One region of the Acinetobacter sp. 70_2 genome, then DNA from elsewhere that is predicted to be linked to it. Evidence: riboswitches for the same ligand, from Rfam matches in the RefSeq annotation. Region 1 holds a riboswitch; the other holds the start of a gene.
What was found. Region 1 has a riboswitch for manganese ahead of AC1PJ9_RS05350 (TMEM165/GDT1 family protein). Riboswitches for the same ligand answer to the same signal wherever they lie in the genome.
Positions count from the first base shown of each region.

Region 2: it holds a riboswitch for manganese, as region 1 does, so the genes downstream of both, AC1PJ9_RS17410 (sodium:calcium antiporter) here and AC1PJ9_RS05350 (TMEM165/GDT1 family protein) in region 1, are expected to answer to the same signal.

Region 1 is NZ_JBWZIP010000012.1:314,020-318,237, reverse strand. It holds gene AC1PJ9_RS05360 (2-oxo acid dehydrogenase subunit E2) at 1-923, shown strand, start outside; gene AC1PJ9_RS05355 (hypothetical protein) at 1,073-1,345, shown strand; yybP-ykoY riboswitch at 1,382-1,578, shown strand; gene AC1PJ9_RS05350 (TMEM165/GDT1 family protein) at 1,594-2,169, shown strand; gene AC1PJ9_RS05345 (oxygen-binding di-iron domain-containing protein) at 2,438-3,235, shown strand; gene AC1PJ9_RS05340 (YkgJ family cysteine cluster protein) at 3,328-3,693, shown strand; gene guaB (IMP dehydrogenase) at 3,829-4,218, shown strand, end outside.
Region 2 is NZ_JBWZIP010000015.1:1,766,126-1,770,343, forward strand. It holds gene AC1PJ9_RS17405 (putative bifunctional diguanylate cyclase/phosphodiesterase) at 1-444, opposite strand, end outside; gene AC1PJ9_RS17410 (sodium:calcium antiporter) at 807-1,805, opposite strand; yybP-ykoY riboswitch at 1,835-2,015, opposite strand; gene dmeF (CDF family Co(II)/Ni(II) efflux transporter DmeF) at 2,054-2,992, opposite strand; gene AC1PJ9_RS17420 (MFS transporter) at 3,214-4,218, opposite strand, start outside.

The DNA.
Region 1 (4,218 bases):
AAGCTGAAAATGCTAAAGTATATGCAGGCCCTGCTGTTCGTAAGCTGGCTCGTGAACTTGGTGTGATCTTGTCACAAGTTAAAACTTCTGGTGAGCATGGCCGTGTTGTTAAAGAAGATATCTTTGCTTATGTGAAGAGTCGTTTAACTGCACCGCAAGCGGCGGCGCCAGTTGCTGCAGCTGCACCAGCGGTTTCGGGTTTGCCAAAGCTTCCTGACTTTACTGCATTTGGTGGCGTGGAAGAAAAAGTACTGACGCGTTTGCAGCAAGTATCAATTCCGCAATTGTCGTTGAACAACTTTATTCCGCAAGTCACCCAGTTTGATTTGGCTGATATTACTGAGTTGGAAGATTGGCGTAATGAACTGAAAGGCAACTTCAAAAAAGAAGGTATCAGCCTGACGATTATGGCATTCATTATCAAAGCGGTTGCGCATTTGTTGAAAGAAGAGCGTGAGTTCGCAGGTCATCTATCTGATGACGGTAAATCAGTGCTCTTGCGCAATGAAATCCATATGGGAATTGCAGTAGCAACACCTGATGGTTTAACTGTGCCAGTACTTCGTAACCCAGACCAAAAATCAATTAAGCAAATTGCAGTTGAATTGGGTGTGTTAGGTCAAAAAGCGCGTGATAAGAAATTATCACCGAAAGACTTGCAAGGTGCGAATTTCACCATTTCAAGCTTAGGTGCAATAGGTGGCACAGCATTTACACCTCTTGTGAACTGGCCACAAGTTGCAATTTTAGGTATTTCACCTGCAACAATGCAGCCAGTATGGAATGGTAAAGACTTTGATCCGCGCTTAATGTTGCCGTTGTCATTGTCTTATGACCACCGTGTAATTAATGGTGCAGATGCAGCTCGCTTTACAAATAAACTTACGAAGCTTCTTAAAGATATTCGTACTTTATTAATCTAATGCTTTGAAATAATTGACTAAAACCTCGCTTCGGCGGGGTTTTGTTTTTGATATCTCTTTAATTAAATTTTGGGTTAATCTACAGGCTAAGCAAGGCTTATTGAGCGTGAGGAGAAATTTCTCGTTATCAGGTAAAGGAGAAATAGTAAATGTTGGGTTTCCTGAAAATTATGTTGCCCTTACTGTTGATTGTATTTTTATTGATGGGAGTATGGGTCAGTATTTTACACTTCCCGTGGGAATGGATGACTTATGTGGTGATGGGTTTTGAGGTGTTTGTCGCTACTTTGATTTTGCCCTTTGAATATCAGGCTGGAACGAGCAGTAGCCATATTGGTTTCATTCATATAAGTGCTTATTTTGCAGTGTTATTAGGTCTTGCGCGTTTATTGGTGTGGGCGTGGGTAAAATTTATTGCTTAAACGTTTGAAAAATAGAGTGACTTGAATATAATAAACGCATACTTCATTGGGGAGTAGCCGCTATTCACAGCAAATGTGAATAGGTGATGGTCAACATAATTGTTCAACAGAACATGGTCATCATAGCTTAAACGTCTCATCGTTCCTGAGTTGGCAAGACCTTTGATTTACCACTCTGCAATCATTTTATGATATTTGGCTAGCAGGAGGGGTAGGTCATAGGCATTTATGCTAGCCAGAGAACCGACATGCAAGAATTTCTGATTTCTACCTCGATTGTTGCCCTCGCTGAAATGGGTGATAAAACTCAATTGTTGGCACTTTTATTGTCTGCGCGTTTCCGTAAGCCAATTCCTATTTTAATTGCGATTCTTTTAGCAACACTCATTAACCATGGTATTTCTGCTGTGCTTGGGCAATGGATTACGACTGTGCTCAGTCCTGAAATTTTAGTTTGGGTACTCGCGGTTGGTTTCATTGGTATGGCGTTCTGGATGCTTATTCCAGATAAGCTTGATGATGAGACTGATAGTATTAATAAATGGCAAAAATTTGGTGTTTTTGGTGCAACCTTTATTTTATTTTTCTTAGCAGAAATTGGTGATAAAACCCAAATTGCAACTGTCGCTTTAGCTGCACGCTATGACAGCATTTTCTGGGTGATGCTGGGTACAACACTAGGGATGATGATCGCGAATGCACCAGCTGTATTTATTGGTAATAAATTGGCTGAACGTTTATCTATCTCGCTCATTCATAAAATTGGTGCAGCTATTTTCTTTATCGTAGGTGTTTCTACGTTAGTACAACATTATTTCTTCTAAAATACTTTTCGCTTTATATAAAAACGCATTCATTAAGAGTGCGTTTTATTGAGTGTTTAAGTAGTTAAACTTCACGATACTGTTTATTTAAGGAGATGCTAGAGGGTTGCTCAATTTATTGATGATTCATTTATAGAATAAGAAAAGTAAAATCAATTTTAAAATATTATGAGAAATATCAATCAATTCATTGCAAGTGCTTTAGAATCCCTTTATTTTAGTAGGGATATAAAAATATCTAATATTTAAAGTTTTTTTGGGGAATTGTATGGGGTTTGAAAAAACAACATCGCAGATACTATTTGATAATGGCGTACATAAATGTATTAGTTTTACCAGTTTGGTGAAAGGGGAAGGCATACAAGCCAATCAATTTTTAATTATTGATCATGAAAGGGCAGCTGTTATTGATCCAGGTGGTGACTTGACCTATGTTCCATTGACGATGGAACTTAATAAATATACTCGTCTTAAAAATCTGGACTATGTAATCGCTTCACATCAAGACCCAGATATTATTACTTCAATGCCTCGTTGGTTGGTTTATACCGATGCTAAAGTGGTTGCCTCTAAATTATGGGCGCGATTTTTACCTCACTTAAATTCATCATTTATGAGTGAGCGTATGAAAGGAAATTGGGAAGACCGTCTCATTGAGTTGCCAGATCGTGGTCAAGTGATTCAATTGGGTGAATCAAAGCTTGTCATGGTTCCGGCACATTTTCTACATTCGGTGGGTAATTTTCAGTTTTATGATCCAGTTGCCAAAATTTTATTTTCTGGTGATATGGGGGCTTCTATTGTTGAAGATGCAAGTCAGCCTCTCAAAGATTTCGATGCCCATGTGCTGAAAATGAAAGCTTTTCACCAACGTTATATGTGTTCCAATAAAGTCATCCGTTTATGGGTCAACATGGTTCGTCAAATGGATATTGAGATGATTGTGCCTCAGCATGGGACTCCATTTATTGGCAAAGAAATGATTAACCAGTTTTTAGACTGGATTGAAACATTGCCATGCGGTGTAGATTTAATGACTGAACAAATTTTCAGCTGTCCAACATAAAAAATTTAAGTTCAATATCTTGAGTCCAATTTGAAATTTTTTTAGGATTTTGCGTCACAGAAAAATTTTTGATGACGAGAATTTGAATAAAAATGTTATCTCAAGTTGCGACTCCAGATGAGTGCCTTCGCTGTGGGGCATGTTGTGCACATTTTCGGGTTTCATTTTACTGGGCTGAGGCCGAGTTCATAGATGAACATCTTGTTGAACCTTTGACACCCGTTTATTCGTGTATGCGTGGAACTAATCAGGCTCAGCCACGATGTCAGGCTTTGACGGGTGAAATTGGTAAAGAGGTGGGCTGTTCTATCTATGCGGTGCGTAGTTCTACCTGTAAAGAGGTACAGATTGCTGATGAACAGTGTAACAAAGCGCGCTTGGCGCACCAGTTGATTCCTCTGATTGAAGTAAGCCCAGCAGATTCAGAAAATGATCATGACTATGATCAGGTGAGTTAAATATGAGCTAACACGATAATAAGTGAGAAATATTTAGAGTAGGTGAATATCTATTGCTGAAAAAGGCAAAGATAATATGAAAATTGCATTGAAATTTGTTTATAATAGCTCACGGAATTTACCAGTGAGATTGTTATGCTGACCATCGTTCAAGAAGCGCTAACCTTCGATGATGTCTTATTACTTCCTGCCTACTCTACTGTTCTCCCAAAAGATGTCTCTCTAAAGACACGTTTAACTCGCGGCATTCATTTAAATATCCCATTAGTTTCAGCTGCAATGGATACAGTGACTGAGTCACGTATGGCGATTGCAATGGCGCAAAATGGTGGTATCGGGATTTTGCACAAAAACATGGATATTGCTGCTCAAGCTGCAGAAGTACGCCGTGTGAAAAAATTCGAAGCGGGTATGGTGAAAGATCCAATCACTGTAACCCCAGAAACTACAGTACGTGAACTTATTGCAATTACCGGCGCTAATAACATTAGCGGTGTACCTGTTGTTAAAGACGGCAAGGTTGTT
Region 2 (4,218 bases), on a different contig from region 1:
CGATAATAAAATTAAAATGATTTGTAAAAAGCTTGGATCACGGCGGTAATTTAAATACCCCAGTATTGCGCCGGCAGGCAAAAATAAATGCGCCACTTGAGGCCGATGAGGTGTAGCAATATCGAAAAACAGGCAAAAAACGACTGGGAAAATCAGTAGAACCGCTTGTGATAAAAGTATGCCCGCCGAAATACGGTTTTTATAAATGAGAAAAAGGCTAAACATGGAAACTAGTGTGAAACCAATATCCATACAAACAATCAGCCACATGTGTGCAAATGCGAAATAAATAGTCCAAAACAAACAAAAAATAATACAAATAAAGATATTTGCTTTGGCTGCAATTGTAAGCTGCTGGTCTTTTACGTTACGGTAATTTTTCTTGCGTTTTTTAAAGTAAGACGAAGCTATCATAAATAAATCAACCGTAAAATATTTCTTCAAAGACCCCCAGCTTGGTCATTGATACTCCATCTCAATATTTACCAATAAAACGTAATATTTTATTCCTTTCTTATTTGTACTATTCATTTTGAGATTTGGTGTTCTTCAACAGCGTCGCTACAGTTCAGCGGTTTAACTGAACGATACTGCGTTTCGAACACTTTTTAATTTTAAAGTATCAAGACTTAACGATACATGCGTCTACGGCTCAGGTACAGCCCCTAACTAGTGAAAAATTAGGCGAATTCTAAAGAATTTTCTGTATCGTAATCTTATACACCCGTGAGTGTATAAGATTAGCCGTTCAATAGTCATGAAAATAGCTGAAACGCGCTGGTCACCTTGCAACGCATGAATGCGTATTAGAGATAAATCACAACCAAAACTGCGAAAACGCCATATAAAGCACTTACTGCAACTAATGATCGATCATCGACCGCACCACGGCGGAATAAATTCCATAAAAACACAATCGCCAGTGCAGTAATAATGCCAGATGCTAGTAGCAACGTATCAAAGCGCCACGGTGTGAAAAATATACCCAAAGCACTTGGTATGGTGGCCTGAATCATCATGGCACCAGAAATGTTCGCTAAAGCCAAACGCTCTTTACCTTGGCGTACCCAAATCAGCGCATTCATAATTTCAGGTAATTCGGTCGCAACTGGACTCAGTAATAAAGCAACCAAATGTGGTGGCCAACTTAGCGCTGTACCAATTGCTTCAAGCTGAGCCACAAAAGTATGCGACGCAATACTAATGACGACTAAAGCGACCAATACCTGTAGGCCAGCCCACCCCAGTGACGGTTCGGCTGCGTTTGGACGAAACTTGAGAGGTTCAAGTTCCTCTTCATCGGCAGATGTATCTGCTTCCTTAATCTCACGCCAAACATAAGCTGCATAGGCCGCTAAAAATAGAATACCTAACCAAGGCTTAATGGCAAACGCGACTAAACCAAGTGCTACTTTTAAAACAAAGATGGCAAGGAAAGAGACTTGATCTCGGCTTAAGCGACCGTAATCAACTTGTACTTTATGCGAAGTTCGAGCTAACTTTTTACGATGAAGAATTAATACCAGACCTACAACGGCGTAACCCAAGGTTGCTAAAACCAATGGACCACCCATTGCAGCTCCAACACCAAGGTCTTTTTGTTCTGGGGTATTACCAAACACAACGGCCATAAAGGTCACCGCACTTTCAGGTAACGCTGTACCAAAAGCTGCGAGTACTGAACCTACTGCGGTTGCACCAAGATTAAGACGTTTACCAAACCATTCAATTCCATTGACGAAATATTCACAGGCTAGGTAAATTGCCGCGGCGGACAAAAAGAATAAGATGAACGTGAGGAGCATAGGAATAGTTCCAGCCGGGCGAAATAAGAAACCATTGGCGCGACAACGCTCCTCGCCCGACTAGCAAAGTACGTTGCGGCCAAAGGTCTCGCCTAGCTCTTACTGTATATACAGTGGCTGAACACGCCATGAGATACTGATCTCAAGTTTGTTGACGTGGTCTTCCTAGCGGGTACTAGGAATGGCTACTCCCCAATGACAATGCTGAGGATTTTACCAGTGATTTCATCCTAACTCTACAGAGATGGTCAGACAAAATGTATTTCTACACTGGCATGTACAATTTCTTCATGGATAGACAAGGCTTTTTTAACTGAATCAGGTGTTAAATCTGTTCGGTCCGTTTCTAAAGCCAAAATACATGAAAATTTTCCTTTACCGACTTTCCATACATGTAAATCTGTAATTTTTACTTGGGATAATTGCTCAATCACTTCTTGTATTTCAGCTACAACTGGATGTGACATTTCAGCATCTAATAAAGTTTTTCCTGTGTCACGCAAAAGTCCCCACGACCACTGTGCAACAAGTATCGCCCCTACAATACCTAATAAAGCATCTAAAAAATTCCACCCAAAATATTTACCCGCTATAAGTGCGGCTATGGCTAATACAGACGTTACGGCATCGGCAACCACATGTAGAAACGCAGCTTTATGATTTAAATCGTGATGGTGATCATGATGATGGTGGTGACTATGCTCATGGTCATGATGGTGGTGGTGATGTTCATGATTATCATGTAATAACCACGCACAGATTAAGTTGACTGCCAAACCTACAACAGCAATAGAAATCGCTTCATTATAATGAATATCAACAGGATGGAGTAACCGTTCGATAGATTGAAACCCCATTAAAAGTGCAACGACCATTAATAATATTGCACTGCTATACCCACCCAAAATTTCGATTTTCCAAGTTCCGAAACTAAAGCGTTTGTCGTAGGCATAACGACGAGCCATTTTGTAAGCCACATAAGCCAGCCCTAGAGCAACCATATGTGAACTCATGTGCCAGCCATCAGCTAAAAGAGCCATGGAGTTAAAGACCCAGCCACCCACAATTTCAAAGACCATCATCACGGCAGTTAAAATCGTTGCAATCAAAATTTTCTTTTGAGCCAGCGGGTTTCCTTCATCGAACTGATGAGAGTGGTAGCGTTCTAAATTACTGTTAATTTCCATATTTATGGTCTTTTGATGATACTCCCCCATAGTATATATTTTTTGGGAAGGAAATATATTGTCTCTCTATTGAGGCAAGGAAAATTTTAATAAGTATTTGACCTTCAAGGCTCATGTACCAGAACGCCTAAATGTAATTTCAAGAAAATGGGTAATGAGCCAGAGGCCAATTTTTTTTAATCGTCACTATTTTAATGTACGGAAAAATAGTGGCTTTAGAATTAGCTCATGGGCACACGTTTAGCCAGCTTCTTTTGCAGAATAATAACGAGAATTGGGAAGCCTGCTGCTGAAATTGCGGATATCGCCAGTAACTTATTTACACTTTGTGGTGCCATGTCATGGTCTGGTAATAGAAAAACGGATAGGAAAAATGCGACGGTTGTCATCAGATACATGATTGATGTTTGTAATGAAGAGAATCCAGCTCGTTGCCGATCATTAGGAAACTGAATCGTAACCACTGAAGATGACACCAAACGACTGTAAGATGCACCGAGAAATAAACTAATAAATAACGCTGCATGCTCATAGCCTAGCACTGGTATAAGCAAACTTAGTATAAAGACAATAGTTGAACCTGTAGCCAGTACCAAAGCAGAAAAACGGGAGGTTAACGCCCCTGTTATTTTTGTAGATAAATAACCTATCATGCCCCCGCAAAAAAATAGCCAAGGCAGTAGGTCTTGCGAAGCGCCCAACTGTTGAATCATTAAGGGTGCCAAAATAGGAATAACCAGCATAGGGCTAAACTGTACGAGCGCATTAGCAGAGGCAAACAGTAGAGTATCTGCATCTAAAGGCGACGCACTAACCGTATCTAAAGAGACTTGGTCTTTGGGTATAAACGATACAATAAGTGGCAATGCCAACACACACAATGCACTTATGAGCCACAAAGCCACATGCCAACCATAGTGAGTGCATAGAAATAATATGGTGGGCATTCCAACAATACTTACTATTGAAAATGACGCGATCACCGTCGCTAACATTTTCCCCCGTAAATTAGGCGGTGCGTTGTTTATTAATATACTGATACCCACTCCCATGGTGGTACCGCCGACCAACCCTGCACAAAATCGAAGTGCAAGTAGAAGACTAAAACTAGATGTGCAGGTAGTTAAAAGTGTTAGTAGACCCAACAGCGCCATATTGATAATTAAAAACCGCTTTTTATTGAAATGATCAATCCAGTAAAAAGCAATAATTCCTGAAAGGACCGC